Linked DNA regions of Bdellovibrio bacteriovorus. The protein of the gene in region 1 interacts with the protein of each later gene in a pairwise test. Links are inferred from orthologs where the notes say so. Each region holds a gene or a part of one and is shown in the gene's direction. Other genes may lie near its edges.

Evidence for each region.
Region 2: the proteins of ung (region 1) and ndk interact in binary tests that used the Escherichia coli proteins (3 or more experiments, as listed by UniProt). The link is inferred for Bdellovibrio bacteriovorus from one-to-one orthologs.

Annotation. Positions count from the first base shown.
Region 1 is NZ_CP020946.1:375,191-391,058, forward strand. Bases 12,990-15,868 are described here. They hold ung (uracil-DNA glycosylase), read left to right. Parts: upstream 12,990-14,023; coding sequence 14,024-14,713; downstream 14,714-15,868. Other genes in these bases: B9G79_RS02005 (aldo/keto reductase family protein), read right to left, coding at 12,990-13,444; B9G79_RS02010 (hypothetical protein), read right to left, coding at 13,474-13,875; B9G79_RS02020 (hypothetical protein), read left to right, coding at 14,846-15,157; B9G79_RS02025 (hypothetical protein), read left to right, coding at 15,199-15,615; B9G79_RS02030 (3-dehydroquinate synthase family protein), read left to right, coding at 15,615-15,868. Also shown: B9G79_RS01910 (hypothetical protein), read left to right, coding at 1-782; B9G79_RS01915 (hypothetical protein), read left to right, coding at 814-1,737; B9G79_RS01920 (GAF domain-containing protein), read right to left, coding at 1,811-2,308; B9G79_RS01925 (LysR family transcriptional regulator), read right to left, coding at 2,311-3,168; B9G79_RS01930 (pirin family protein), read left to right, coding at 3,291-3,989; B9G79_RS01935 (hypothetical protein), read right to left, coding at 4,064-4,450; B9G79_RS01940 (hypothetical protein), read right to left, coding at 4,593-4,880; B9G79_RS01945 (FHA domain-containing protein), read left to right, coding at 5,190-5,654; B9G79_RS01950 (hypothetical protein), read left to right, coding at 5,788-6,222; transcriptional repressor LexA, read right to left, coding at 6,240-6,956; B9G79_RS01960 (general secretion pathway protein GspD), read right to left, coding at 7,079-7,747; B9G79_RS01965 (hypothetical protein), read right to left, coding at 7,805-8,146; B9G79_RS01970 (hypothetical protein), read right to left, coding at 8,250-8,471; B9G79_RS01975 (M14 family zinc carboxypeptidase), read left to right, coding at 8,644-9,534; B9G79_RS01980 (endonuclease I family protein), read right to left, coding at 9,547-10,416; B9G79_RS01985 (hypothetical protein), read right to left, coding at 10,641-11,171; and 4 more genes. UniProt on the Escherichia coli protein: Excises uracil residues from the DNA which can arise as a result of misincorporation of dUMP residues by DNA polymerase or due to deamination of cytosine.
Region 2 is NZ_CP020946.1:112,993-128,800, reverse strand. The notes cover bases 6,034-8,852. They hold ndk (nucleoside-diphosphate kinase), read left to right. Parts: upstream 6,034-7,139; coding sequence 7,140-7,565; downstream 7,566-8,852. Other genes in these bases: B9G79_RS00560 (tetratricopeptide repeat protein), read left to right, coding at 8,808-8,852; B9G79_RS00565 (class I SAM-dependent RNA methyltransferase), read left to right, coding at 7,663-8,784; B9G79_RS00575 (hypothetical protein), read left to right, coding at 6,824-7,123; B9G79_RS00580 (hypothetical protein), read right to left, coding at 6,034-6,703. In the rest of the region: B9G79_RS00610 (beta-sandwich domain-containing protein), read left to right, coding at 1-64; B9G79_RS00605 (KH domain-containing protein), read right to left, coding at 101-457; B9G79_RS00600 (cytochrome c), read left to right, coding at 663-2,336; B9G79_RS00595 (DUF2388 domain-containing protein), read left to right, coding at 2,545-2,883; B9G79_RS00590 (DUF7844 domain-containing protein), read left to right, coding at 3,066-5,000; B9G79_RS00585 (hypothetical protein), read left to right, coding at 5,025-5,825; more of B9G79_RS00580, read right to left, coding at 5,822-6,033; more of B9G79_RS00560, read left to right, coding at 8,853-9,563; B9G79_RS00555 (helix-turn-helix domain-containing protein), read left to right, coding at 9,563-10,678; B9G79_RS00550 (ArnT family glycosyltransferase), read left to right, coding at 10,681-11,997; B9G79_RS00545 (hypothetical protein), read left to right, coding at 11,994-13,205; B9G79_RS00540 (2Fe-2S iron-sulfur cluster-binding protein), read right to left, coding at 13,202-13,531; B9G79_RS00535 (3'-5' exonuclease), read left to right, coding at 13,583-14,200; B9G79_RS18450 (hypothetical protein), read left to right, coding at 14,265-14,387; B9G79_RS00530 (NAD+ synthase), read right to left, coding at 14,419-15,808. UniProt on the Escherichia coli protein: Major role in the synthesis of nucleoside triphosphates other than ATP. The ATP gamma phosphate is transferred to the NDP beta phosphate via a ping-pong mechanism, using a phosphorylated active-site intermediate.

The DNA of each region.
Region 1 (15,868 bases):
CAAACATGGGTGTATACGTAGGTCACTTGAGCCCGATCCAGCAAAGCCTGCGCGCAGGTGCGGTAGCTTCTGAAAATCAGAACAACCCGGTTGAAGTGTTCTATGCCAAAGACGGCTGGGGTGCTTCTGTGGCGTTGTCCAACTCTGAAGACAAAACCACTGACGTGAAAGAACAGTACCTGGCAGTTCGTTACGGTGTGGACCGCGACGGCATGGAGTTCTCTGGTACGGTTGAAGCTATCGCCGTGACTGAGACTGGCACCGACAAAACTGTGGGCGCTCCTTACATCACTTTGAACTTTGAAAAAGAGATGGGCGCAACTGGTTACTTCTTCAGTAAATTCAACTGGGGTTCCGGCAAATACGAAGCGGCTGCGGGTGACACTGACGTGAAAGACCTGGGCGCTGAAGTGGGTGTTTTGAGCCGTCAGATCAAGAATGTTTACTATGGTGTTTCTTTGGCTTACGCAAAACGTGAACTGGGTTCTGAGATCACGGCTTTGAACCTGCCAATCTTCGCGGGTGTTGAAGCAGAAGTGACTTCCTGGGCGGTGGTTCGTGCGTCTGTTTCCCAAAGCTTCCTGCTAAGCAGTGTTCAGGATAAAAATCAGGCGGCTCCGGCTGATGGCGTGATCACAAATAAAAATGACACGACTGTCGCTGCGGGTGTTGGTTTGAAATACAACAACTTCGCATTGGACGGTGTTGTTGCTGGTTCCACAACCGGTCAAATCAACGGTAACGACGTTCTGACTCAAGCTTCTATCACTTACAACTTCTAATCCTGAGATCGAACTCAGAAAGGAGTATGTTATGAAGAAAAGTATTCTTGCGGTGGCGGGCTTGGGCCTGCTGCTGAACGGATGCGGCGGGGGCGGTGGGGCTCTGACAGCGGCTGGTGGCAATGTCACCTTGGCGCAGGCTTCAAAGATCTTCACGGCTCAAGGGGTTTCCACGGCGCTGGCAAGTCTGGTGCCGTCTGAAAACGCGGTAAGCCCGGTGCAAATGCCGGTGGGGTTCCTGGGTGCATTTGATTCCTGCACCAAAAAGAATCCGGAAACTCCGGTGGACGAGGATGGCGACGACATTCCTCTGACGCTGGAAGTGAAATACAACTGCGATCGCATTTCCGGTGACGGTGACTCTGGTTACGCGAAAAGAGTCGGCGCTTACAAGATCGTGGACTTCAAAGATGCGGCAGGCGCTGAAAACAAGGGCTGGGGCGGTGGATATCGTTATGATTTCGACTTCTCTAATTCTTACATCGCTTCCCATGAAGAGTTCACGGATATTTACAACGGCTTCTTTGAGGTGAAAAAGACCTCCAGCACGTTGGGTTACAACTCTGCTTACACCGGCACGGTTGATGGTCACGCGAAAACGCCTGTGGCTTTCAACTGGAACTGGAAATGGCAAAGTCAGTGGGAAAACACCTACACTCCGGACGACATGGCTCAGCCTTACGCCAAAGGCAGCGCCAAGTTTGACGGCTTCTTCGGGGTTTCCGGGGTTATGGAACCGGACAACAATGGCAAGCAGGTCGAAGTGAAAGTGGTGTTCGCACTGAAATCAAAGGGTCTGAAGTATGATCGCGCCTGCGCCCGTCACTGGAGCGAAGGCAGCATCAGCTATATCGACGGATCCAATAATGAAATCCGTTACGAATATTCCTGCACGGATATGAAGGTTTATTTTAACGGCAAAGAAGAAACGATGACTCTGACACGCATGAATTAGCATCCTCATGCGTCGTGTGAGACTAAATCCATTGAAAGCCCCACAGTCCGTTTCGGGCTGTGGGGTTCTTCATTTAAGCGAACTTTTCCGGCCACTGGGTTTTTCTTAAAAGAATCTCTGCAAATTTCTCCAGACCCTTTTGGTCTTCTTGATCAAAGCGGTTTAAGACCGGCGCATCGACATCCAAAACTCCCAGCAGTTTTCCGTTATGAATCAACGGCACCACGATTTCAGATTTAGAGGCGGCATCAGACACGATGTGCCCTGGGAACTGATCCACGTCTGCCACCAGTTGAGTTTGCAGTGTTTTTGCCGCGGTTCCGCACACACCTTTTCCGATCGCGATGCGCGTGCAGGCAGGCAGTCCCTGGAAAGAGCTGAGCAGCAGTTCGTTGTTATGAAGCAAATAAAATCCCACCCAGTTGATCTCGGGCAGGTGCTGTTTCAGCAGGGCTGCAAAGTTCGCAAGATTCACGAACCATTCTTTTTCGGCCAGGCCTTCGGCTTCGGAGTGCAGCTCTTTATAGAACTTGGTTTTATCTGAATAGTTGATGGACGTGTGCTGTTGCATATCTATCTCCCTTGAGTGGACCGTTTCTGAAAGGCATTCCAAACTGAACGGGCCGTGACGCCGATAGGGCGGTTTTTGGGACGGACCAAACATAGCTCAAGATGGGTCTCAGAAGCGATGGATTTATCAATCAGCACCAGATTTTTTTCTTTGGTGCATTCGCTTTTGGCGATGCGGCCCCAGCCGACACCACCTTCGATCATTTTCACTTTGGTGTGGTGATCGGGGACGTAGATCTTGTGGCCGGGTTCTTTGCTGGGTTTGATCTGGCTGTTATAGACCAGAATCTGGGGGTGCTTCATCAGGAAGTCCTTGGTGGGGCTGCGTTTTTCCTGCAGCAGACGGCGCGACACGGCCGCCACCAGGGTGACGTCTTCCAGGAAGATACTTTCCAGATCTTCGCTGTTTTTGGGGGAAGGCGCGATCGCAAGATCAATTTCACCCTCCAGCAGGCGTTCGTATCCGCCTTGCAGGATGGATTTACTAAAAATCAGATTTACCGGCAACGTGGGGCGGGCGCACTCCAGAGCGATTATCTCCAGCACTTCGGTGGAAATCAGGGGGTCGGCGGAAATATGCAGTTCTGTATCAGCTTTTTGGCGTCCCAGTTCGATACCGACACGGGTGGTGTATTGGGCGGATTCCAGAGTGTTCTTTGCCACAGCATAAAAGGCCTGGCCTTCGGGGGTCAGCTTCACCTTGTATTCAGAGCGGTCAAAGATCTGAAGGCCCAGTTCGTCCTCCAGATTCTTGATAGCAACGCTTAAGGCGGGCTGAGAGCGGCCCACCCTGTCGGCAGCCGCACGGAAGCTTCCACATTCGATAACGGCTTTAATGAACTCCAGCTGGTCTAAATTCACGGTTTCCTCATGATAATTAAAAGCTATCAAGATGATAAAATCTTTCAAATTTTATTTATCGTCTGAAAGCCGTAAAGTCTATTACGAAAGACAAACACGACTTTTAAAAAAGGGAGCAACATATGATTCAGGTAAGAAAATCCAACGAACGCGGTCTGGCTCAACACGGATGGCTGAACTCCAAACACACTTTCTCTTTTGCCGAATACTATGACGAAAACTTCATGGGTTATGGCCCGCTACGTGTGATAAACGAAGACCGCATTGAAGGCGGCACGGGTTTCGACACTCATCCTCACCGTGACATGGAAATCATTTCCTATGTGATCGACGGCGAGCTAGCGCATAAAGATTCAATGGGTAACGTGGCCGTGATCAAACCAGGCGAAGTGCAACGCATGAGCGCGGGCACGGGGATTCGTCACTCTGAATACAACAACATCCCGGGCAAGGAAACTCACTTCCTGCAAATCTGGATCAAGCCAGACAAAGTCGGGGTAGAGCCAGGCTATGCGCAGAAGAACTTTGCTGACAGCTTCGGTTGCAGTGATTTGATTCTGGTGGCTTCGCACAAGGGCCGTGGTGGTTCCATCACCATGAATCAGGATGTGGACATGTATGTGGCAAAAGCCCAGGATGCTGGTGAAAAAAATCACAAGACCTATCCGCACAGACATCTGTGGGTGCAGGTGATTAAAGGTGATGTGCAGGTGGATTCAAAATCCCTGACGGCAGGTGACGGTGCGGCGATCACGGATGTGGAAACACTGAAGCTTTCCTGGGGTAAAGGCGCAGAGTTCATTCTGTTCGACATGCCTTAGTCGTAAAGCAATACGATTTGGAAATAAAAAAAGCGCCCATGTTGAAGAAACGGGGCGCTTTTTGTTTTTGAAAATTAAAGGCCGTGTTTAGCCATGCCTTCTTTCAGCATCTGGCAGCCTTCTTTATATATACCACTGCCGATTTCCTGAACCTGGTTTTGAAGTTCCGTCTTACAGGTCACGTCCGCATATTTCGGGAACAATCTTTTGCAGGAGGCATTTGTTTCTTTCATCTGATTCAGGATCAGTTGTTCATTTGGAATACCACCAAGCATGGATTGCAGGTGGGCGAACTCAAGAGCTACGTCATTATACAAAGTCAGGTATTCCTGAGTGCAGTATCCGTTGGCATCAACGCTTTGAGCTTTCGCAGAATCCTTGGAATCACTGCCGCCACCACCGGCGCAGGCTGTCAGCATGGACATAACAAGAACGGTGCTTAGAAGTTGGATGGTTTTCATTTTAAATCCCCTTTGTTTTCTGTCCCAGTTTTCAGAAGCTGGAACTAAATTTTAGAAAAACAGCGGGAATTCTTCGTCCCCGCTGCGGTATCCGATATGGACGACTCGCGGAGACGTAAAAGCAATGGCAGTGCCAGGGGGACTATTTTAAATCTTCAAATTCTTTAATCTCATCCTTTTCTGGTGGTAACGAGAGGTATCTTTTACTGTCTACTTCATTGCGGAGACGAACAATTCTCAGGTCGTCTAGCCCTTTAACTCCTTTAGAGATGCCACGGCTATCTCTTTCAATGAAATATTCTGAAGATACGAGAAGGTAAGGAAGGGTTGATGTAAGATCGTTGGATGTACCTTCGCTGGATGTAGTGACTTTCCACAATGGAGTGATCTTCTTACTTTCCGTAAATTTCTCAAGGTCGATTGCAGTCATGGAAATGTAACGTTTGAAGGTGGTAATTTGTTCGGTGTGAGTGCGCTGTCCGGCGTAGTTTAATGAGGAGGGAGTTGTTGTTGTGAGTTCCCCGACCTTACTTCCCCAGCTATTTGTAACTGTTGTTGTGTGACTTTTTGATGGAACAAAGTCATAGACGGGAGTCGAGAATATCTTGGTCTCAATTTTTGGGTCACTTACTCCATACTTTATTAGAATTGCGATGTTTGCGTCTTCCGGACGCTCAGAAATTGAGTAGCCTCTACCTTTTAGCCCCCCTTTTTTTTTTAGATGTGTAAGAGACAGGTATTGAATATAGCTAATAAGCTTGTATCCATTTCAATAGCTGAAGACGCTATTCCGTTCATGTTCTTTGTTGCCCGCCTGTCGCCAGACCGCGGTCATGCGAAGGACTTCGATGCCATCATGCGCCATTATGGACGACGCTGTATCTTTCTGACCGTGCCTAATATTCAGATATCCTCATACAAGAATGAGGATATGCCAGGGCACGCCAGCTTAACATTTAGCGAGGCAGGCTATGTTCTTGTGCAGGACTACAATTCTTCAAATGGCACATATGTTGGGCTGGGGGCGGAGGACATTGAGCGGTATTTGAAGAAGTTTGATGGATCGAAGGATGCGGAAACTATAACTGTGGATTTTGGCAGTTCCAGTTTGGTCCCTCGTCCACCTCACGGTCAGGTTAAGATAGGAAACTATTTGGGTTTGGAATTGGCGCGATCTTTCAGCATCTTGGTTCTCATGAAGTAATACTGCCGATGGTTTTGAGTGTTTTTTGAGCCTTTATTAGTAAAACCTTTTAGAAGGGTTTTCCAATGCTTCCTTATATGAGCGGATTGTCATCAAGGCATTTGTACTAAAATTTATATTTAGAAAGGCACGCATGAACTACATAGTTGAATTGTATATTTATGGAGTCGGGTTGGCGGTCATCAGCTCCTTGGTCGTGTTGTGGTTTGAAAATGAGAGGCACTCTAGGGCTGGCGTGTTGCAAGAAAGACTTAAGGCAGTTGGAAAGTGGTATTGTCCATTTACTGGGGAGTTGTTGCCATACTCTTCAGAACTTGCTCATGAATACAGGATGAAACAACAAAGCTCTCAGAAAAAAAATTTGAGTAGCATCCTATTTTTGGTGCTCTTTTCTTGGTTAGGAGTCTCTTATCAGGCCATTTTGATCTATCCGGTAATCTGGAGGCATTTTTTAGCCCTAAGAAATGGAAAGATTGGCCGTCTTTGTGATAGCAGCCGACTGATAACGGACTCAGATCTGATCCTATATATCGATCAAATTAATTGGTCTAATTTGGAAGATAAATGAAACTGTTTACAGTTTAATTAGAATTTACGGATCAGGCCGACAACGATCCCACGGATTTCAACCTCATCAGGGGTATACCACATGGATTTCATCGTTGAATTGGATGGGCGCAATTCCACCATCTTATCTGCGTCCCCAGTTTCCGGGCGGGGGCGCAGATAGAAGCGTTTCACGGTGGCTTCATTATCTACCGTTGCCACAATGATGTCGCCGTTGTTGGCGGAATTCTGTTTCTGAATCAAAATGATGTCTTCATCAAAGATCCCGTCTTCAATCATGGAATCGCCCTGCACCTTCAGCGCAAAGGATTTGGAAGGATTTCTGACCATGGAAGGGGGGACGTCCACGAACTCGTCGTGTTTGATGGCTTCAATAGGTTGGCCTGCCGCCACTTTCCCAAGAAGGGGAAGTGACAGGATCTCGTCACGAGCCTGGAGGAGCTGAGTGCGAGGAGATCCTGTCTTCGTCGAGACCGTTTTCGATTGCAGCTGATCCTGAACCGCCGAAGCGGAGTGGAGCACCTGAATGGCTCGCTTCAAGTTCTGGGGATTTGAGATATATCCCTTGTTCGTCAACTGCTTCAGATAATTCTGAACCGAGTTGAACGAAGCCAGACCGAAGTGATCCTTAATTTCTTGATATGACGGCGAAACTCCTGAACTTAAGATGTGCGCCTCGATAAACTCGAGGACGGATTTTTCTTTCGGTGTCAGTGGTGGGAGGGGCGTTTTCATCGTCATAACTTACATATGAAATTACAGTGTAAATTATATGTAAGTCAATAGCCTATTTTTATAAAAAGAAAGGACCAGCCCTTGGGCCAGTCCTTCGTCGTTTTTCGCGCTGGAAGCGGGTTTTATTGCTTCTCAGGGGCTTTTCCAGCCTCGTCATGCTTCGGTGCCGGGCCTTTGTGCGCTGGGCCGTTTGAAGGGCCATGATGGCGGCGGGAAGCATCCACCAGCTTTTTGGTGGCTGGGTCCACCGGTTTATCAACAGCCTTCAGGATTTCAGCGATGCGGTTCAGGTTCGTTGCCCAGTCGGTGAAGATGATCTGGTTGGCCGCCGCATTCACATTCATCTCGCCATCACGCGAAGGCAGGATGCGCAGATCGCGATTCAGATCCAAAACAGAAACATGCTTCAGCGTCGCCACCCAGGTGTACATGCGCTGCGGGAATACGGACGGAACTTCCGAACTGACCTCGATCAAATCACGCTGCACATTACGCGCGGATTTCACCACCATCACGTCGTTTTGTTTGCTGATCGCAAAGCCGTTGGTGGCAAGGGCGATGGAAAGCTGATTGAACGCTTCAGCCGGCTCCAGAGCCTCTTGATTATAGATTGAGATTTTTCCGCGCACGCCCGGATCAATAATGAACTTCTGACCCGTGGCCTTCGAGTAAATCTCGATCACCTTGGTCAGTTCCTCGTTATTGAAATACATTTTGATTTTGTCGGCAGCAGACGCCTGGGACAGAGTAAGAATGGAAACAAACAAACTTGAGATAACGTACTTAAGCATGGATCCTCCTAGCGCTGTTTAGGCTAGGAGACCTTCCAAAGACGGGCAAGTCCAGCTTTACAGCAGACCCGCCACGCAAGATGCCAGCGCTTGTTCAGCGTAAGGGGATAAAACCATGCGGACGTGGTTGTCGCGAGTGGTGGATTCAGTATAAAGATCGCTGACGTCGTTCATATGCTCAATCAGGCAGCCGGCCTTCTGGGATTTGATTTCCATTTTAACCAGGCACTTTTTATTGCGCACAGAGCAGCGGATGTCGTTGTAATGAACTCCAGGGGTCAGGTTTTCCTGATTCAGGGTCGCCAGCAGCGTGGTCTCGTCCTGAGACGACAAAAAGGCCTGGGCAGGAGATGCTGCCAAAGCCATGATTGCGGCAAGTGCGATAGTGATTTGTTTCATAGAAGCCTCCTTGTTTCTAACTATGCTTCAAGAGCTAGTTGTAACAAGCAGACCATCATAGGTAAAAGGTATATAAAGAATTCAGATATGCACGTAACGAATGTTATTCGTTGCGTGGGCATTCTTTCTTTTCGTCCTTACAGACCGGTTTGATATCGGCAATCACGGGCTGTGACTCGGAAGCCACTTGGCGGGTGATCACAGGGATCGGTGTGGAGTTTTTTGCGTGGCTTACTGGCGCCATCGAGCAGTTTTGATAAAACAGTATCACGACGGGATTGATTACCAGCATCGCTACGAAACTAAAACTACCTCTATTCAACATACTTGCCTCCACACTGAGTCCTAATGGTCACACCCTTTCTTTTACGGACGAAAGCCTGCAAGACTTTAGTCAATTTGTAAGGATTCTCAGCTTGATTCAAAAAAAGCCACTTTCTCATCTTGAGAGAATTCGCAGACACAGCGATAATGATTGCTGAGTGGTTAAGAGGACTATGAAAGCATTAATTTTTAGCGCGATCCTTATGACAGTTGTTGGGGCGAAGGCGAACTTCCCTGATCTTCAGCAAGACTGTATCAATGAGCTCAAAAAATTTCCGGGCGCTTGGGACGACAAGCTTTTGCATCAGGCTTGTGCCAAGGTGCAAATCGACACTCAGTGCGTGAGTGCGGAAGGCCGGCCTATCTATCATTATGAAAAGATCTCTTCCACCCCTGGAGCCAAAAAGGTTCTGGTGTTCAGTATGATTCACGGAGATGAAACGCCGGCAGGCACCGTGGGCCGTTACTGGATGGAGCGTCTGGAAGGCATCGATCCGCGCAATTCCTGGCGTGTGATTCCGGTGTTGAACCCGGATGGCGTGAAATACAAAACCCGCTACAACGCGAACAAGATTGATATCAACCGCAACTTCCCAACCAAAGATTGGGATGCGGGGGCTTTGACTGCGTGGAGGCGTTCTACGGGCTCCAACCCACGCCGTTTCCCGGGTAAAGAAGGTGGCAGTGAGCCAGAAACCAAGTGCGCGATGAAGCACCTTGGTGACTTCCAGCCGGATTTTATCGTATCTGTTCACACACCGCTCAAAGTTTTGGATTACGACGGACCGAAAGTGAAATCTCCGCCCAAGTTTGATTACCTTCCTTGGAAGTCCCTGGGGAACTACCCTGGGTCCTTGGGTCGTTACATGTGGGTCGAGCGTTCAACACCGGTGCTGACGATGGAACTGAAAGACAATCTGCCGCCGAATCTGGCGCCGTTTGATCAGCTTCAGGATATTATCGGGACGCTGGTGAAATACGAAACCTCTGCAGAGCAAAAAAAAGAGGAGACTTCCACAGCCTCCTCTCCAACGAGCTTTTTACCTGTCGCCTTGGAACACTAGTTCCAGGGCTTTCTAGAAATCACCGATAGAATCTTCAAGACCCGGGAAATCGATGAACGGGTTTCTGTTCCCTTGCATCTTGTGGATCTCGTCGTTGCGGCTGATTTCTTCATCATCAATTGGATCTTCTTTGGACCACTTGCGCAAAGTCGCTTCCTGACGGGAATCAATTGGCAGGTCATATCTTACAGAGAAATAGAACAAAGCGCGAGCCACGTTGCCGCGGTGATTTGCCGGTGGCATGAACACGTCAGCGCCACCCTGAGCTGCGCGACCGAAACGGGATACTCTGCATTTCAGGGGTTTTCTGTCCTGAACAACTTCACCAAATGGGTTGTTGCCGCGGATAGAGTTCATTTCATTGTCAGTAGGATACAAGTGGTGCATGTCAGCTTTCTGCATGCTCTTGTTGTGGCGGCCAGAGAACTTGGATTGCGGCCAGGTGTGCTCAGTGTTCACAATGTTGCCATCGGGAATTCTGCCCGGAGCCGGAGCATTGCCGCCGCGGAAATCAGCAGAGCCACGGATAGAGTCGCAGTAAACGTCCTTCACGGCATAGTCCCCGTGACCTTCATCAACCAAATAGAAAGAACCCAGAAGGAAGGTGCGAGCGCCGTCGTAACCCAGAGAAACATGCTGATAGCAGTTGTCGCCGCTGCAGCCGTTCACGATCTGATCGTAGCTGCCGTTCACACGAAGGTGGAAACTGCGAAGAACAAACTGAATGTTCTTTTTCAGATCGTCGTTGGAAATTCCGGAAGCCAGATCGTGGTGGAATTTTTCGCCATAATAAGGAACATCGCCGGAAGAAGGAGCTGCAAAAACGAATTGCCCACAAAGCGTGGATACCAGCACCAGAAGAGAAACTGCGGTCAACTTCACAAAGAACCTCCATAGTCAGGCATTTGAGGTGCCTGGTAGAAACGCTGCGCCCTATTCGCAGCATATACGGGGAAACACTATGAAGTTATTTCCAAAAGATTCCGTGGTTGCAACAACTTAATGAAAACCAACCGTATACAAACAAATTTGCGCGGTGCGGAGGTGTCATATTCGACAAATTATCGGAAACAGGGCGGTTTTTAGCCCTGCTTTTTAAGATTTTTTCAGAAAACTCTCTGGCATTTCAGGCGCAGGTCCCAGATTTTTTTCCACTCATTTTGGAATATCAAAGCCGCTTCGCGGGACTGAACAGTCAGGCGGGCCTGCAGGGATCTTTTGTCCAACTGAAGCTGATTGAGGACATCCGGGGTGTAGGTCAAGGTGGAGCCCTCTTCCAGGGCTTTCATGGTCAGGAACTCTGGGGATTCCTGCATCTCTTCTCCCGCCCAGGCGTGAATGTAGGTGGAGTTCAGGAACTTGGTGTGAAGACCCTCGGAGCGGTTATAGATGTTTTCATATTGGGAAAGCGGGATGTACTTCAGTTCGGCTTTGGCGTAGCGCTGGCCATCACGGTAAGGCACCGAACCAATACAGACTTCCACCTTGTGCATTTGAAGTTTGGCCAGATCCGGCTTCGTGACTTCGCAGGCGTAACCTTCGTCAGCGGGCCAGTCGGATGTCAGAAACTCTTGGCAGTTGTGGGCCCAGGACAGGGCCGGGAACAAAAGCATGGCAAGTACAAGCAGGCGGTTCATGGGTACTCCTGAAAGCGCTGGTTATACCTTAAAGGCCGTGGGCCTTCCAGATGGTGGCCGAGGCGCCTGAAAAAGATTCCGGACTGCTCAAGGTTCAGACAGGTGACAGCGGCTTTCGCGGTGAATCTTGTCGCTGCCAAAGCGTTATGGAATACTGCCGATGTTTCTGGAGGGGTTCCTTGGTTAAGTATTTGATGATGGAGATTGAAAAGTCTCAGCTTATGAAGGCTGTGCATGACAACAACAGCCTGGTGCTGGATCTGGAGTGCATTCTGAGTGTGGTGGATGAAACCACCGACGTTCTGGAAAGAGCCAACAGCAGTGTCACCACTAAAATCACCATCAAAAATCCCCGCCTGAACCGCGTGCCACCTGTGGGCTACGTGTCTGAAGGTCAACTGGAAATCGACGACAAACCAAAAGGTTTCCTGCCACTGAATCTGGAATACAAAGGCGACTTCCGCCTAAGTCTGACCCTCGGCCCGGATGAGTTCGAGACCGAAGGTGATGAGATCATTATCAAGACCGAGAACTCGGAGATTCCGTCGGGGTATCGTAAAATTCCCGCGATGGGGTGGTAGACTCGCTAATCTTATTTCACGATTAACTCAAGGCTGACCTTGGTTCGGGAGTCTTCGGCGGAAGGTGGAAACTTCATCGCCTTGATTTTGGAGATAATGCAGTCTTCAAATGCAGGATCTTTGAAGTTCATTTCGCGAATGCGCGGATTCTTTACAAAGCCATCTTCATTTTGAATCCAAACAAGCGTTGCTCTTCCATCCAGGCCCGGCGATCTCTTTACTGCATCTTGGATGCAGGACTTGAAAGCACCTTGATTTTGATCGAGCGTGCGGTTGGTCGCTTTTTCCGTCGCGTCCAATCGTTCTTCGCGCGTAGGTACATTTGAACAAGAAGCTAGAGCTAGCATCATCAGGGTGAGGATAACTTTTTCTTTCAATTAAAACTCCCGTTATTGGTCGGTCTCGTTGTTGTTCTTTCCACTTCGTTTATGGGCGATCCACGATAATGCAGCAAATGCTGGAAAAATAATAAATGAATATAGGACATGCGTCTTAGCTTCGGGGCCGCATGTAGTTTCCCAAGTACCTAACCCGCTCGCGATACATTGATCCAACGAGTAATCGAATAAAATAACGATCGGGACCAGTAGAATAATAAGGTAGAAAAATATGGCTGATTTTTCTTTATAGGTGGGCATGGTTCTATCTTCTGTGATTTATTTTGGCGGGTACAGTCAAATAGTAGTGAAAGAAAAAGGCTGCGGGGGATTTCCCGGCAGCCTTTTGTTTGTCTCATTAGTAAGCGAAAATCTTTTTAATGTCTTTGTCGATCTCTGGTGTGATTTCAACCTTCAAGGCGCCCAGATTTTCCTGCAGTTGTTCGATGCTGGTTGCGCCCAGGATCACGCTGCTGACTCCCGGTTGGGCGGCGGTCCATGCCAGTGCCAATTGCGTGCGGCTGCATTCCAGTTTGTCGGCGATGCCTTTAAGTTCCCACACGCGCTGACTGTTCTTTTCGGTATAGAAGGTGTCCTTCAACCAGTCGATGCGCGACAGGCGGCCTTCGCTGACGCCCTTGTCGTATTTTCCGGTCAGCATGCCAGACGCAAGCGGCGACCAGGTGACTAGGCCCATGCCGTGTTGTTGGGCTTTGGGTTGCACATTGGTTTCAAACTTGTCGCGCACAAGCAGGTTGTACTGCGGCTGTTCGACTTGCGGTTTGTAGTAACCACCCTTGTCGCAGATGTCCATGGCTTCCTGAATCTGTTCAGCGGTCCATTCGCTGGTTCCCCAGTACAGAATCTTTCCGTGATGAATTAAATCATCCATGATGCGCACTGTTTCTTCCACCGGGGTTTCCGGGTCATAACGATGGCAGAAATAGATATCCAGATAATCCGTACCGATTCGTTGCAATGACTTGTTCACGGATTCCAGAATGTGTTTGCGGGAAAGACCCTTGTCGTTGATGTCTTCACTCATCGGCCAGAAGACTTTTGATGAAATCACCAGCTCGTGGCGCGGGAAATCTTTTAAAGCTCCGCCCATGATGCGTTCGGATTCGCCTTTGGCGTAGATGTCGGCGATGTCGAAGAAATTGATTCCGGCTTCATAAGCCAGGCGCAGAATGCTGCGGACGGAAGTGAAGTCTTTGACGGTGCCACCAAAGGTGGTCCATCCACCCAGAGAATAGGTGCCGATTTTAAGACCGCAACGGCCAACGCTGCGGTAAGGCATATTGGGATTGAACATCAGGGCCTCCTTGCAGAAGCCCCATTATCTTAATGAAGAACCGGATGTTGCAAGTAATGATTGATTTCGATGATTCGGTCTTGCTGACTGACCACGGAATCCTGAATCGCCACCAGCTTTTGCATCAGATTGTCTTTAGCAAGCCTAATGGCTTCGAAGATATCCTCGTGGACGCCTTCAGCCTCGGCCTTCGCGCCGCCCTCGTTTAAGACGATGGCAATACGATACAGTTTCTTCAGACCCTCGCGGGTGAATTCGCGCCCGTCTGTTTCATACTGGAGCGCAAGTTTTCGGGGATCCCGGGCTACTACCGCAACCACAGTCTGTGGAGTCACAAAGTGTTCAAACTCTGCGATCTGCTGGTAGATAAAGGACTTAACCTCAGGATTTTGCTCAATAAGCTCAATGGTGGGGTTGAGAAGGGTCGTCATAGGCGGCCTCCTTTTCCTCGTAGTTATAGTGTAACAATGGGGTCGAATTTTGTCTGGTCAAGAAGACTGGCACCGAAAAAATAATTTGAAATCGAATAGGTTTGCATTAGAATCCCGAACCTGGACCATAGACCTGTGTCAGATTGAGATGGAAAATATTAAGTCAGAAATCAAATTAGACTCATCTTGGAAGCAGCATCTTCACCTCGAATTTGAAACCGAGCGCATGAAGAAGCTGAAAAACTTTTTATCTGCTGAATACAAGGCGGGTAAAACGATTTATCCCCGTGGCGATGACTATTTTGCGGCGATGAATCTGACTCCTTTTGACAAAGTGAAAGTGGTGATCGTCGGGCAGGATCCTTATCATGGCCCCGGTCAGGCGCACGGACTTTGTTTTTCTGTGCAAGACGGCGTTCGTTTTCCTCCGTCTCTTAGAAACATCTTTAAAGAACTTCACGACGACGTGGGCGCGACCATTCCACAAAGTGGCTCCTTGACCAAATGGGCTCAAGAAGGTGTGTTGTTGCTAAATGCCGTGCTGACAGTCGAGGACGGAAAGGCCGCTGCCCATCAAGGCAAGGGCTGGGAAGAGTTCACCGACAAGATCATCCACGTGCTGAACGAAGAAAAAGAAAATCTGGTGTTCATTCTGTGGGGTTCTTACGCGCAGAAAAAAGCGTCCTTCGTGGATCGTAAAAAACACCTGGTGCTAGAGGCTGTGCATCCATCGCCATTGTCCGCTCACCGCGGATTCTTTGGGACTAAGCCCTTCTCCAAAACCAATGCCTATCTGAAATCCAAGGGTATTGGCGAAATCAACTGGAACCTGGTTTAACTCCTTCGGGGGGCGTCCAAAATAGATCCATCCCGGTGTTTTATATCAAGCCTGCAAGGGTAAAAGCTCTAGTCTTCACTGGGGACCTTGGCTAAGATATAAGAAGGTCTCAATTATTCACCAGGAGGATTTATGAGATGGCTTGTTATGGTGGCTTTCGTGGCACCCGTCTTTACAGGCTTGAATCCGGCACAGGCGGGTCCGTCGATCCGTTTGGTCGCAAGTGAACACTCCACCATCACCGCAGACACCGTTAAAAGCATCCGTGCCGATGGCAACGGGCTGCTGGTGGTCTTTACGAAAACAGCCGGAACCTATTATCTGGATCGTGATGTCATCAACTTTGAGACCTACCGCAGAAAGCTGGAAGAAAGTCTGAAAAATCAGAAGCCTGTCAGCGTCAAGGCCGAGCAGCATCAGCTCAATATTGTTGAAGTAAAATAAGGCCCCGTTGTAAACTGGTCTCCGTCGTAAGGAGACCTTTTATGCGTCATATTGCTGCTGCTTTTGTAGTGTTGTCCCTAGCTTCCCAATCCTTTGCCACTTCCGCTGAAGAAGTGAAAACCAAAACCGCTGAAGCAGCCACTGCTGCGGCTGATTACACCAAAGAACAAAAAGAGCAGTTCCAAAAAGACATGGAAGAAAATCTGGCGAAAATGAAAAAAGAAATCGCCGAGATGAAAGAAGCTGCCTCCAAGAAAACCGGCGAAGCAAAAACTGAGTACAACGATCAGATCAAAGCTTTGGAAAAAAAGCAGGAAGAAATGAAGAAAGATCTGGCGAAGATGAAGAAAAGCTCTGGCAAAGCCTGGGGCGAAATGAAAAACGGAATGAGCAAAGCGTGGGATGCGATCTCTGATTCCTACGGTAAAGCCAAAGCCCACCTGTCAGAAGAAAAATAATGAAAAAAAGCGCACTGCTCTTCACCACAGAATTACCTCGTCCCGCAGACCTGGGGGAAGAGCTGTTGTTGGTCCACGACGAGATCTTGCCTCGTAAATCCAAAGCCTTTAAAAAATGGATGGCACAGTTTCCACTGCGTTATCCGGTGAAGGCCGGGGAATCTCTTAAATCCGTTCAGAACTTTTCCGAACACATCACCAAGATCGTCAAGCTGTGTGAAGGCGCTTCCAGCCGGCGTTTGACGGTGGTGGT
Region 2 (15,808 bases), 270 kb from region 1 along the record:
GACCCTGAACGGTTACTCAGGCACTCACAATGTCAGCCTGAACAGTCTGGTAAAAATGAGATAAGAATTCAAAAAACCCGCTGTGAAAACCGCGGGTTTTTTATTTGTCGGCAGGATAGTAGGGAATTTCAATCACGGCGCGGGCTCCGGCCGCCCCCATGATCGCACCCAGAACCTGGCGCAAGGACATGATCGTGGCACCCCGTTGACCGATCACACGGCCAATGGCTTCTTTCGGACAACTCACGACGTACTGGGTGGTTTTTTCTCCAATGACAATATCCACACCGATACCTTCAGCCTCAGGCGCCAGCATCTGCAAAGCCGATAGCAAGAACTCACGGGCTTTTTCACGAATCTCGGTAATATTGTCGGCTAATGGCGCAGCCCCGGAATCAACTCGCGATGTTGAAGAGGAACGCACTACTTTAATCACTTTAACGGACTCGGCACCCATAAAACTCCTGTTAACAATTTCATGTTAACTTAGAATTTTTCTTTCACCAGATCCTGTCCGCAGATAGTGCTCCCTTCCAGATTTGTGGAACACACCATTACAATTTTTCATAAGGCCCCATTTAAAAAGCTTTGGGGGCCTGCTCTCCCCGTCAAACGACAGAATATTATTGTCTAGTAATCTTACGACATTGTAAGCATCGGGAATGACGAAGTTCTTTTTCCTTCTGACCCTGATCTCCGCAACGGCTTTTGCCCAATCCGAACCCGACTGGACTGCAGGAGTTGCCGTCCCTCCGGGTGGGAGATCCAACATATACTCGTGGAACGATTTCGATTTCCAGACGTCTCAAAATAAGGGAAAGATCCACGCCCAAGTCTATCCGGTCACCGTCACCGGGATGTTGCCCCCTTATGAACCCGTGCGCCGCCTGATCGAGGAAAAGAACAGCAATCCTTTGCGCAAGTGGATTCAAAGCCTGATGAAGGGAATCAGCGGATTCAAAAATTTTGAAGATGTTTTAGAAAACCTCGGCCTGCACAAGTACCCGCTTGAAAACGAGCGCGGGGTTTATGCTGTTCCCTATCCAGACGAAATTCGCCCCGACACCCTGATGGGTTTTGGATTGATTGAACGAAACGGCGCCGAAGGCTTCACGTTCAGCTGTGCGGCCTGCCATTCATCGAACCTGTTTGGCAAAACTGTCCTGGGCATGACCAACCGATTCCCACGCGCGAATGAATTCTTCATCAAGGCCAAGAAAGTCATGCCTTTGATGGATCCCCACATCTTTCAGGCGTACACCCGCGCCACCGATGCGGAAACCGCCCTGCTGGTGGAATCCAAAGAGCGCCTGAAGTCCGTCGCCCTGAAGCAGCCGATTGCACTGGGCTTGGATACGTCTTTGGCGCAGGTCAGTCTGTCGCTGAATCGTCGTGCGAAAGACGGCTACGCCAACTACAGCGACAAAGCCGCAAGATCGCCGCGTGCCGATGCCTATCTTGATGACAAGCCTGCAGATTCAAAACCTGCCGTCTGGTGGAATGTAAAATACAAAAACCGCTGGCTGTCAGACGGAAGTGTTCTTAGCGGAAATCCCATTTTCACCAATTTGATCTGGAATGAAATCGGCCGCGGTGCCGACTTGCACGAACTGGAACAGTGGCTGGCGGAAAATGATCATGTGATCAAAGAGCTGACCACGGCCGTTTTTGCTTCGGAAGCCCCGCACATCACTGACTTTTATCCGGCGGAAAAAATTGATCTGGGTCGCGCCAAAGCGGGCGAACAGATCTTTAAAAACAACTGCGCCAAGTGCCACGGGAACTATGAAAAAGCCTGGAACCTGCCACATGCCCTGGTGCTGTCGCCCGCGGAGCGCCTGAAAACAGTGGAAGTCCGCTACAAAGAAAAAACCCCGGTGGTGAATGTTGGCACGGATCCCTACCGCCGTCAGGGGATGAAGTCTTTGGAACAACTGAATGACCTTGAGATCTCCAAAAAGAACGGCATCGTGATCAAAGCGCAGGAAGGCTATGTGCCACCACCACTGGTGGGCATCTGGGCCCGATGGCCGTACATGCACAACAACTCGATTCCGAATCTGTGTGTCCTGCTGACTCCGGCAAAGAAGCGTCCGTCGATTTATTACTCCGGCGAAGCGCTGAACAAAGACACCGACTATGACTTCGCCTGCGGTGGCTACCCGATAGGCGACAAAACACCGAAAGCGTGGAAGACACGCGAGCATTTGTACGACACAAGAAAAGCCGGCATGGGCAACATGGGCCACGATGAAGGCATCTTCATCAAAGATGGAAAAGAAATTCTTTCCGCCGAAGACAAATACAATCTGATTCAATTCCTGCAGACACTCTAAGAATCTCCGCGTGAGTGTTTCCTGATTTTCCTGCAAACACGGGCGCTTATTGGCGCCCGCTGTTCAATCCCTAAACACAAGCCCTCATCGGATTTACCGCGAATTTCCGGCAAATGCGTGATTTCCCGTACTGAGACACCTTGGCACTGTTGCTGCAATACTCCCCAGCCAGTAACCAAAACACATTAAACCCTTTTTAGGAGTGCCCATGAAAAAGTCCGTTATCGTTGCGTTGTTGTTGTCCGCTACTATGGCTCAAGCTACTGAGATTTCTCAGGTATACTCTGCTTCTGTGACTTCCACAGTAGACTCCATCCTGGCGATTCCATTGATGACTACAGGTGGTGTTGTAGCGACATCGGCTTCTATCTCTGGTCAGACTTTGAAACTTGTTGTTGAAGCTAAAGAAGATGCCGCAACGATGGTTGCTTCTGATGGCGCTATCCGTGGCGTCTCTTTCCAAAAAGCTGTGGAAGCAATCCGCGCTGAAAACCCAAAACTTCAGGCTTCCGATCTTGAGATCGCTGAAGGCATCTTGAAGATGTAATTCGCGCTTTATCTCCTCCTCTTCTCTGGAAAAGGGCTGCCGCAAGGTGGCCCTTTTTTATTTTCAAATCAATCACTTAGGTCCCCATAGTCTGGCACTGAATTTGTATTAACTTTCAGAGCAGGGCTTGGATTTTCCAAAGTCCGGGCAGGTTTGTCTCATTTTGAAACAAGGAGAGCCCGATGAACAAAGCAGGATTGATTGTCGCCGCGATGCTGATGGCTTCCAGCGCTCATGCTTCATTCAGTTACTCTTTGACTGAGGGACCTTCTGACAAACAGTTCAGACAAAACGCCCAGATCCTGCTAAAACAAGCAGAACAACTGCTGCCGGCTTCGATCAAATCCCAATTCAAAAAACCACTGGAAGTCCGATTTGAAAGCTTAAAAGAAAACGGCGATCACGCCTTGGGAAAACTGTCCTGGGGCAAGGTGCGCATTGATTTGAAGGCCGTGGCAGAAATCCGCCGTGGTGAAAACAACGCCACCCGCATCAACCGCACTCATAAAACCTTCTATCGTGAGATTCTGGCCACAGTGGTTCACGAAACCATTCACGCCTATGACAAACTGAATGTGCATGATGCCGATGAATCCCGCATGATCCGCATCTGCAAAGAAGAAAAAGACGATCGCCAGAACAACCAGACCAGCCCCGAGTGCCGTCCTTACGAAAACATGTATCGCAGTTATTCGCAGAATCCTTATTTCACGATGATCGCAGGTTTTGTCGACAGTGATGAATCGTGGATGAAACACCGCAGTCCTGACATCTATGAGCTGACCAGCGCCTTTGAGTCCTTCCCGGTGAACATGGAATACTTCCTGATGGACCCGGACTATGCCTGCCGTCGGCCTTCGCTGTATCACCTGTTCCGTTCCAAATTCAATCACACACCATTCCCGAACAGTCGCTGTCAGGTGCCTTTGAACTATGTGATTCCAGACTTTAAAGGCAAAGACAGCCCTCTTCGCAGTATCGATCCAAGCCGCATCTATCAGGTTCATTATCTGCTGGCGGCCGAGGGCGAAGCCATGATGAGCGGCTGGGGTCATTCCATGTTCCGTCTGGTGATGTGTGCTCCGGAAAGAAAAGAGGTCGGTCCTGACTGCCTGAAAGATCTGGATCAGCACATCGTGCTTTCTTACCGCGCCTTTGTGAACAGCATTCAAATCAACACCCTTAAAGGTCTGACCGGGGACTATCCATCCCGTCTGTTCCTGGTGCCGATGCATCAGGTGATCGAGGAATACACCAAGACCGAGCTGCGCGATCTTCGAAGTGTGCCGATGAATCTTTCCCGTGATGAAATCCGTCAGTTCGTGACCCGCACAATCGAAACACACTGGTCTTACGATGGCCGCTACTATTTCACCTCGAACAACTGCGCGGTGGAATCACTGAACCTGATGAAGGGTTCTTTGTTCCGTCCCGAGCTGATCTATCTTCAAACCAAAACCCCGATTGGTCTTGAAAAGGATCTGTTGCGTCTGAAGATTGCCGATAACCGCGTTTTTGCCAACCGCACTCAGGCCATCAACACCGGCTACCTGTTTGATTCTTACCGTGACCGTTATGAAATGAGCTTCAAGGTTCTGAAAAACACCATTGGAGTTAATCAAAAAGATTTCCGCGAGCTGCTAGCCCTGACGGCTGCCCAGCGTGGCAGTCTGTATTCCCGCATCAACAAGCTGGAAGGCAAAACCCGCCGTAAAGCTGCGGCCGCTATTGTATTGCTGGAAAACGGTGCTCACCGCTTCCTGACGGCGGCGATCAAGGCGGATCTGACCCAGCATGTGATCAGAGAAGAAAAACAAGCCGCCAAACGTGGCGAGACCACCCGCCAGAAAGAAATCGTGACCGCGCTGACTGAGATCAGCGACATGTTCTCGCAACCAGCGGCCTTCCTGAAGGGTGCGGATGGTTACGGTTTGCCAACTGAACAAGACTGGGAACAGGTTCAGCGTCTTTCCTCGCACAAACAAAGCCAGGGATCTGACATCTATGATGAAGTGCAAAAGAATGTGGAAAGCCTGATCAACTCGGCTCAGATGAAAGAAATTGAAGCTATTAAAAAGAACGTGGAATTTGCGCTTAGCTTTATGCGCTCCATTTAACCCAAGGGACAGACAGATTTGACGATGAAAAACGCCAAGCTGATACTTACATTTGCAATGATGCTGACGTCCCTGACGACGCAGGCGAACTCGTTCTTGGAAGAGCGCGAGACCTATGCCCGCGGGATCATGGTGGCCACCGACACCCGCGATCAGGCCGACTGCCAAAGAACCCGGGATCAGATCCGAACCTTTATGCCTTTGGAAGAGGATCTGTGCGCCGTTGATGAACTCAACCCCATCAGTGTTGTGGTGATGACGATTCCAATTGATGAGTGGGACTTTATGGGCGAAGTGGACAGCTCGCGCAGGGCTGAAAGATCGGCCCGGGATTCCAATGTCGGCTTCGTGCGCGGCGGACGCACAAGTCTGTTGTTCCTTCTGCCTTCAGCCCGGGAATCCAACAACATGATCCGTGTGGCCGTTCGTCGGGACGCGGCCACCGTGGCGCAAGTGCGTGTGTCGGATCTTTCGATGCTTCAGGAAATCAAACGCGGGCACACGTTTGTGCATTTCATTCTTAGAAATATTCCCCGTCATCTGAGTGATGAGGACCGCGAAGCCAGCGACCGCATCATCCGCCGCGTGCGCCTGCGCTCTTCGTCGATAGAAGGCATGGCCAAAGAAAAATCCATTCTGCAGTCGTTGAATATTGTGGATAACATCAATACGTCAATCAACGAACCGGCAAGCCCGGACCGTTTCGAGATGGGTTTCTTTTTGCCGGAAGGCCTGTGCCTGTCTTTGAAAAAGTGCCTTAACAGCGAGGATGACGACAGTTTCTTCCCGCTAAGTCTGGGTTTCTCGTTTAAGATTCGGTTCTAAAGACGATACGCCGGGTCTTTGCGATAGTGGGCGAAAGGATCATATTCGCCCACCGCCAGGCGCTTTCTTTTGTTGTACTTTTGCCATCGATCAGCCAGGGCAAAGGGGTCGTAATGAATTCCGCCGGAAAGCAGATGATCCTGCAGATTCGTCGCCACCGGCTTTTCTTGGGTGGCGCGGGTGAAATTCAGCACCGGTTTGCCAAACTCCCGCTGCTTGCGAAAATTCAATGAATGCGAATCACTCAGGAATTCAAACTTGGCCTGGAAGATGGTGCTTTCTGAACTCCACTTCAGCTCGTTAAACTGTTCTTTCAGGGCCTTTCTTACGGCGCGCACGGCATGCACTTTCAAAACGGCATCTTCAGAAAAGGCGCGCAGGGATTTTTCCAGCAGATAACCTTTTGCATCGACTTCAAACTGCAGCATCACGGTGCCGAAGTGATTATACTGGGCCAGAATAGAATCAAACATCAGCTCGCTGTCGATGCGTTTAAAGACTTCGCGGTGATAATCCCAGTTGTCGGTGTCAGCAAAAGTATTGGCGCTTTCCAGCGCATAAGTGGCGCGATCCCGGAAGTCTTTCTGGGGACCTGCAGAGTTTACGGCGACATCCTCGCGATCACTGAAGTCATAGGTTTTAAACAGGGACTTGGTGATTGCCGCTGATTTCGCGCCCTCAAGTCTCGATGCTCCGGAAGGGATCCCTTTTTTCGGGCCTGCGGAAGGCACTGGGGATTTTTCAACAACTGCAAATTCCACCGGGACAGGATCAGAACTGGTGGGCGCTTGGACAGGCACGGGTTTTCCCAACCACAGGGCTGACAAAGCCAGGGCATGAATCGCGACAGAAGTGAGGATCCATCTAGCAGAGTGCATGGAAAAAACGCTATCCCAGGATTCAGTTCGAATATAGAAGAGCTTATAACCCCATGCGGCAATTTTCCGTTGACAGCGCCCTTTCCGGCCTCTATTTAAGGGCCATCCAGGAGATCTAAGATGAAGAAATTATTGGTTTTTGCCTTGCTGGCAGCCAGTCCCGCGTTCGCCGGTCGTATTGATGAAATCCAGATCATGACCACCGAAGATGTCGAGTTCACCCTGAATCTTTGGCAGAACCGCGAAAGCTATCAGATCACCTACCAGAACTTCACCACCCCGTCCGAAGGTCACGATCTGGCCGTTCAGACAAAACTGGTTGTGAACACCGCAAACCAAGGAAACCAAGAGTGGACATGTGTCACTCAATTCGTTAAAACTCCTAGGTTCTTTGAGATTACTAAAACAGTTTGTCATTAATAAACAAGGAGACACCATGTCTATCGAACAAACATTCTCTATCATCAAACCAAATGCCATGAAGAAAAACGCTATCGGCGATATCGTGAGCATGTTTGAAGCTAACGGCTTGAAAATCGCTGCTGCGAAAATCACCGTTCTTACAACTGCAAAAGCTGAAGAGTTCTACGCTGAACACAAAGCACGCCCATTCTTCGGTGAGCTTGTGTCCTTCATGACTTCCGGTCCGGTTATGTTGATGTGTCTTCAAGGTGAAGGCGCAGTTTTGAAAAACCGCGAAATCATGGGCGCTACTGACCCTAAAAAAGCCAACCCAGGCACAGTTCGCGCGAAATTCGGCGACAACGTGGGTGAAAACGCTGTTCACGGTTCTGACTCTCCAGAGTCTGCAGCTCGTGAATTGGCTTTGTTCTTCGAAAAACACGAAATCTGCAACGTTTAATCGTTCACAGATTCAAATTTGAAATTAGCGATATAAAATGTCTGCGAAATCAAACCAAAGGGGAGCGAAAGCTCCCCTTCTTGGTTCAAAGATCAAATTGAATATTGAAAAACTCGCCATTGGCGGTGCTGGAGTCGCTCGACACGAGGGCATGGTTGTCTTCGTTCCTCAAGCAGCGCCCAATGAAGAAATCCTGGCGGAAATCACTCTGGTAAAAAAGAACTTCATGGAAGCCCGCGTGGTCGAAGTTCTGTCCGCCAGCCCTCATCGTCGCGAACCACCGTGCCCGGTGGCGCACACTTGCGGCGGCTGCAACTGGCAGCACATCACCGAGGAAGAACAGCGCCGCCAAAAACACACTCTGGTTCTGGAAACGATCAAGAAGTTCAACCGCGATCTGGAATTCAACTATCTGCCGATCCAGCCCAGTCCACGTGTGCTGCGCTATCGCAACCGCATTCAGCCGAAGTTCAAAAACGGCCGCTTCGGCTTCTTTGCGCGCAATTCCCACCAAATCGTGGAAACGATGGACTGCCTGATCACGGAAGAAACCCTGACCGACAAGTTTGCCGAGGTGAAAGCCTGGGCCGAAAAGAAAAATGCGAAAGATCTTCAGCGTCTTGAGATGTACATCGCTGAAGAAGGCGATGTGCGCTACGGCCTGATCACGGACGAGGATGACGGCATCGGTTTTTCTCAAGTGAATCGCTTTCAGAACGAAGACCTGCTGCGCACGGCTTTGGACTGGGCGGGCGACGGTCCGTACAAAAAAGTTTATGACCTGTATGCGGGTGCCGGAAACTTCACCTTCCCCCTTGCCGCGAAATACGCCAGTTCAGAAATCATCGGTGTCGAGCTGAATCCGAAGCTCGTGGAGCGCGCCCGCTCCAAAATCACCGATAAACGCATGACCTACTTCATGTCGGACGTGGAAACCTACATGCGCCGGGCCAGCATCGGGAAAGATGATCTGGTGGTCCTGGATCCGCCGCGGGCCGGAGCCAGTGAATACACCATGCAGACCCTCGCCGCCGCCCAGCCGCGCAAGATCATTTACATCAGCTGCCATCCGGTGTCTTTGGCTCGGGATCTTAACTGGTTCTTTGCTCAGACGCAGAAAATGGGCATCAAGTACAAGCTCGACCGGGTGCAGACTTTCGAGATGTTCCCGCAGACGGATCATGTGGAAACTATTGCGGAACTCAGGGTTGACTCTTAGTCCTCTAATGATACCTTTTTAGCATGCGTAAATGGATTCTCGCTCTGTGCGCCCTGACCATGCTGGGTTGTGCCAGCCGATCAGCACAGGAAAAACAAAAAGCTGAACTTCACCTTCGTTTGGGTGCTGCACACATTGAAAGCGGCAACTATCCCTACGCTTTGCAGGAACTGCTGAAAGCTCAGGAGCTGGATCCGAAAAATCCCGTCATTCAAAACAACCTGGGTCAGGTGTATTTCTATCGCGATCGCTTTGATCTGGCCGAGAAACATCTTCGTCAGGCACTGGAATTTGAGCCGCGCTATTCCGACGCCCGCAACAATCTGGGCCGCGTGCTGATTGAAGAAGGCCGCTACGCCGACGCAGAAAAAGAAATTCGCACGGTGATCAATGATCTGACCTACGGAAATCCGGAAAAAGCCTACATCAATCTGGGACTGGTGAAATTCAATCAAAAAGAGTACGGCGCTGCCCGCACCGCTTTTGGCAAAGTCATGGACACACAAACGGACGACTGCGTTGCCAACACTTATTACGGCCGTACATTCTTTGAGGAAAAGGACTATGGTCGTGCTGCCGAAGCTTTGGATCGCGCCATCGGGTTCTGTCAGAAGATTCTGTTCGATGAGCCCCACTACTACAGTGCACTTTCCTACTATCGTCTGGGCGAAAAATCCAAATCTGTCGCCCGCTTTGAAGAGTTGATAAAATATTATCCCACCGGTAAGTACCGCGACAAAGCCAAGGGAATGCTCAGTTTGATTCGAAAGGGACATTAATGAAAAAGACCGGAGAAATTCTAAAGAAAGCCCGCGAGGAAAAAGGCCTCTCCCTGCACGAAATTGGTCTTTCTTTGAAAATCAGCAGCAAGGTTCTGAAAGCCATTGAAGAGGGCGACGAAACCCAATTGCCGGCAAAGACCTTCCTGCGCGGCTTTGTACAGAGTTATGCCAACTTCCTGCACTTGAACTCCGATCAGGTCCTTGAAGTCTTCTACGAGGAAATGGGTTCCACAAAACCAAAGCCTTACATTCGCCAGACTGACGAACCCAAAGCGGCGGCCCCGGCCGAACCCGAGGCAAAACCGGCAACAGCCTCAACCGAAGTGACTGCCGAAACGACAGCGGCTCCGGAAGCCACGGTCACTCCGATTCGCAAGACTCCGCCACCAACCAGCTCCAATCACGGAATGCAGTCCCTGAAAGAAAACAAGAACACCAAAACCTATATCATTCTGGGTCTGGGTGTTGTTCTGGTCGGCTTGATTCTGTTTACAAAAAAAATGATCGACAAGTATTCCAAGGAAGCCGAAGTTCCAAGCGCCGAAGTGGCACAAACCATGGAAGGCGCAACTCCGGTGGTGGTCGACACCTCCATTGATGGCGGCACTTTGACGGAAGTGGAACCAAACACCACTCCCGGTCCGTTGGGCAACCTGACGACGGCACCAACGCCTGCGGCACCGGTGTCCTCCACAGCAACCCCTGCAGCGTCTCCGACTCCGGCAGTGTCCACGCCGGCGACCCCGGCGGCTTCCCCGACCGCAACGCCGAAGCCGACGACAACTCCAAGTCCTGCTCCAACAGTCACTCCGTCGCCGACGCCAGTGGCTTCGCCGTCTCCAAGCCCGACACCCACTCCGACTCCGAAACCTGAGGCTGGAAAGCCTGTTGAGCTGATCGTTGAGGCACTGGATTCTGTGGAGATCGAGTACTCCGCTCCAAACGGCAAACCACAAAAGATCCGTCTTTCTGCAGAGCAGGTTCACACCTTTAAAAGCAAAAGCGGTCTGAAGATCAATTTCTCCAACGGTGGCGCTGTGAATCTGATTTTGAATGGAAAAGAAATCGGCATTCCGGGTGATCTTGGTAAACCAATCCGTCTGAGCTACTAATCTTGAAAGATCTATTCCGCATCTGGTGGATCAGCCTTCTGGTGAAACTTGTTCTGTCAGCACTCATCCCGTTGAGTGCTGATGAAGCTTACTACTGGGTGTGGGCGCAGCGCCCGCAGCTTAGCTACTTCGACCATCCCCCACTGGTGTCCTGGCTGTTCTATCTTGGACACTTCCTTGAGCCTTTCATGCACGCGGTCCGCTGGCCGGCAGTGATTCTGGGCCACGGTTTACTGGCAGTATGGTTCTATATCCTGAAAGACAAGATCGACTTTGATAAAATCAAAGTTTGGACCTATCTGGTGCTGTTCTCCCCGCTTCTGGGATTTGGCTCTTTGATCGTAACACCGGATCTGCCGGTGATGTTCTTCTGGTCCCTGGCCATCTTGTTATCCCTGCAGGCTCTCGACAAAAAAGCTCTTTCCAGCTACCTCTGGCTGGGTGTGGCTTTGGGTCTGGGATTCTGCTCCAAGTACCACATCGTTTTGTTCGTGCCGTGCCTGCTGGCGTATCTGACCCTGGAAAAACGCTGGAAGGATGTGCGCTGGAGCGGGGTTTTGCTGACTCTAGTGTCCGGCCTGATCTTCTGCACGCCGGTTCTTTTGTGGAATTATCAAAACGACTTTGCGTCGTTTGAATTTCAGATCAAACACGGCCTTGAAAAAAGCTCTTACAATCCGGAATGGACACTGTCCTATATTCTGGGACAGATCCTGATCGTGTTCCCGCTGATTTTCTGGGCGGCCCTGCGTGCGAAGGTTCCCACTACCCTGCGCTGGCTATTTTACTTTGGCTGGGGGCCACTGCTGTTTTTCCTGTTCACGTCCTTCCGCGCTTTAGTGGAGGCCAACTGGCCGATCATCGCCTATCCGGCGGTGCTGGCGTTGGCCCTATTCCATCCTAAAGTACAAAAGTGGACCAAGGTGTACATGATCTTCTGGGGAGCGATTGTCGCTGTTGTGCTCGCCACCCTGTTCACTCCATCTTTGCGCAAACTCAGTGACAAAGTGGAAGAACCTTATGTCTTCCAGGAACTGAGCACCGTGGCCAAAGAAGTGAGTCCACTTTACGCCAGCAGTTATCAGATGGCGTCCTCACTTTGGTATTTCAGCAAGGTTCCGGTGTTTAAGCTCAAGGGAATCAGCCGTTATGACTTCTTTGACACACTTCCCGAGGCCGAACCGCAAGGGAATGTTTTTTATTTGGTGAAGCGCGAGAGAAATGGTTTACCAAAGTGGATTTCCGAACAACAATGGCAGATGAAAGAGATTCGAAAAATCTCTCCTGACTTTGTCCTGTTGGAATTCACAAGACCATGAAAGTAATTGCGACTCTTTCTTTTTTACTGGTGACCTTCTTCTTGTACGGATTTTATCTGAATCAGTACGAACTGGCTGTGGTGCCGCCACAGATCACCTCGCAACATTCCTCCAGAAACCTGTATGACTACAAAGGTGTGCTGAACGTGCACACCGATCTTTCCAGTGGTTCGGCCACTTCAAGTTTTGTCATCACGTCGGCAAAACTTGCCAACCTGGATTTCATCTTTTTCACCGACTACAATATCTTCAACATCCCGACGACGTTTGAATCCTACCATGGAAATCTGCTCGTCTTTAACGCCGGCAAGTACAGCTATCTGGATTCACGGCTTATCTACTATTCCCTGAATCAGGAAAGCATCGGCGCAAACCTTGGCGACGCCCAGGTGAAGCTGTCCGATCTGCTTTCACAGAAAACCGGCGCCAGCAAAGACACCCTGACGATTCTGGCTCATCCCTACAAAGCGGGTTATTCCTGGTCCGGTGAAATTCCTTCGGGTCTTGATGGATTTGAGCTTTTGAACATGAAAAGTCTGATCAATCGCGCCTGGGCGGAATCCAAGGTCTCTACCATCTGGAGTCTTTTGATTTACCCTTTCAATCCGCGCCTGGCGTTCATTCGACTTTACACCGAACCCACGGATGAAATCGCGCTTTTAAACAAACTCAGCCAGCAGCGCAAAGTGGTTGTTTATGCCGGAACTGAAGCCTCGGCGCGGGCGATTCCACTGGCGAATTATTTCATCCGCTTCCCAAGCTACAAACGCAGCTTTGAATTCATGAGCAATCACGTGCTGCTGAAATCCGAACTGACCGGAAGCTTCAACAGTGACCGCACCAAGATCTTCAACGCCATTAAAAACGGAAGCTTCTATATTGCACTGGACACGCTGGGTGACCCGAAAGGGTTTTCCGCCACCATCGAAGACGGCAGTCACAGCCACATGATGGGTTCAGAGGTGAAATTCAGCAAAAACATGAGTCTGAAAGTGACTCTGCCCGCGAAGCCTCAGGACTTTTTTGAAATCATGATCATCAAAGACGGCGAAGTGGTGGCAAGAAAGAACGAACCTGAAACGGTGTTTGAGCTGAAAGAGCCCGGAACTTATCGCGTGCAAGTGCGGGTCAGTCCGATGCTGCCCATCCCGGACGCCAAAAAATGGATCACGTGGATTTACACAAACCCGTTCTACGTTCGCCCTTAATCATCTGCTAGTGGAATTTCAACCGTGAGCCCGTCCACGGGCTCGATCTGACAGGCCAGCCGCTCCGAAGGCTGAAAGCCCCGGTCCTCGGCCATCTCCTGCTCCAGCTCATTGCGTGGAGGCAGCTTTTCCAGCCCCTTCACCACGAAAACCCGGCACGTCCCGCAGGTCGCGTTTCCGCCACAGGTGTGGTTCAACGGCACCTTCGCCCGCAAGGCCACATCCAAAACGGAATGATCCTTTTGACTCACTGAGACATCAATATTTTCAGGCAAAAAGCTTATAATTTTTCCAGACTTGGATGACACAGTCAGGAACTCCTTCACGGGGACACTCTTTAGTTGAAACAGCCCCATCCATTTTGTATCAATGTTTTTATGAGATTCATAGCTTTTGACTTAGAGACCACTGGTACAGTTCCTGGAGTAGATCAAATCGTAGAAATCGGTGCCGTTCGTTTTATCGATGGCCAGCCCGAGGCGATCTTTGCCACTTTGATTGACCCACTTCGCCCGATTCCGCCGGGGGCTTCCGCCGTGAATGGTATCTCTGATGATATGGTTAAAGGCAAACCCCTGATCGACACCATCCTGCCGGCCTTTGCTGAGTTCTGCGGTGAAGATGTGCTGGTGGCGCACAATGCTCCTTTTGACTCCCAGTTCCTGATTGCTGACATCAAAAAGCATGAAACCACAGCTCCTCGCGGAGTGATTCTGGACAGCCTGCCAATCGCGCGTAAGGTCTTCCCGGGTCTTCCGAACTACAAACTGGGAACTTTGGTTCAGCATTTGAAAATCCCAACTTCCAACTTCCACCGCGCTGAAGAAGATGCGACTTATCTGGGCCACATGTTCAGCCAGATGATGAAAAGAATCTCGATCGGCGGACAGGCCCCGCAGGTCGGAAACCTGATCGCCCTGACCGGCAAACCCGAACTGCGTTTCCCGCAAATCGTGCGCCAGCCAAAACAAATGGACTTCTTCGGAGGTCTTTAAGAAACGGCCCTTCGGGGCCTTTTTTATTTCTATCAGCTCAAGGAGTTTTAAATGTCTAAACTCGATGCCCGAAGGCCTTGATCGTGTTCTGAAGATGCTGGCCGAAGCCGAGTGCCGGGGCGCCATCGCCGGAGCCCAGCGCGAGTGCATCCAGCTTTGCAAAGATGTCTCTGTCTGTGCGAAATAAAAAAAGCCCCTGCAAAGGGGCTTTTTAGTTTCTAGATTTCCCGCGCCCGGTGAGCCACCGGATATCTTCTGCCCCGGCCGAACGAGTGCTGCGACACTTTCAGAATCGGCGGCGCCTGCCAGCGCTTGAATTCCGTGCGCATCAAAACAGGCAACAGCCATTTTTCAGTCGCTGATTTTGCCGGACCTGATTTTTCCACCAAGTAAGTCACAGCCTTGTCCAGGTCATCGTACTCAGGCAAAGAGTCCTGATCTTTCTGGTTCGGACGAAGTTCCGCCGATGGTGGCCGGTCAATGATCTCTTGCGGAATCACTTCACCTTGTTTGTTATAGTATCGGGCCAGAGCATACACTTGCGCCTTGGTCAGGTCCCCCAGTGGCGCCAAACCACCGCACATATCCCCGTACAAAGTGGAATAGCCGGACGCATATTCACTTTTGTTTCCTGTCGTCAGCAGCATGCTGTTTTCTTTGTTGGACCACGCCATCAAAGTCAGGCCACGCAAACGCGCCTGCAGATTTTCATTCACGATGCTAAAACCCTCAAGACCCAGGCCCTTGTTCAAAGCCTTCAACACGGACTCATACATCGGACCGATTTCGACAGTTTTGAAATCCACGCCCATATTGGATGCCAGATCTTTTGCCAAAGTCAGACTTTGTGGAGCATTGAACGGACCCGGCAACCCCACACCCACAACATTCGCAGGACCCAGGGCATCCACCGCCAAAGCCGCCACAACAGCGGAATCAATGCCGCCGCTAAGACCCAAATGAACTTTTTTAATGCCGGTCTTTTCACAGAAATCACGGATTCCCAACACCAGCGCACGACGAAGTTCTTCTATGGCTTCAAGTTTGGGATTCTTGTTCCAGACTTCCTGGGTGTTAAGATCAATCACGTTAATGTCTTCACTAAACTGCTGGCAGGTCAGAAGTTTTTTGCCTTTTTTATCCAGCACGAAACTGCCACCATCAAAGATGATCTCATCCTGCGCGCCCACCAGATTCACATACATGATCGGAGCATTGAAATACGCCGCCGTTTTCTGGGTGACATATTCCCGCTGCTTCATCTTGCCTACAAAGTAAGGCGAAGCGCTCAGATTGATGACCATGTCGATCTTTTGTTTTTTAACTTTGGAAAGGGGGTTTTCACGGTAAGGCGAATTCCCTTTTGCATCGGGCCACGCCCAGATGTCTTCACAGATGGTCAGGAAGAACTTCTTCCCTTTCCATTTGAAATAGTTTTTCGACAAATCGCCGGACTCAATAAAACGGGCTTCATCAAAGACGTCACCCGTCGGCAGAAGCTGTTTATGGAAGAAGCGCGGCTTTTCACCTTTGGCAATCAAAGCGGCACTGTTGAAATAGGGACGCCCTTTTTTTGCCGGGTTCTTGGTGATCAGGCCCATGATCACG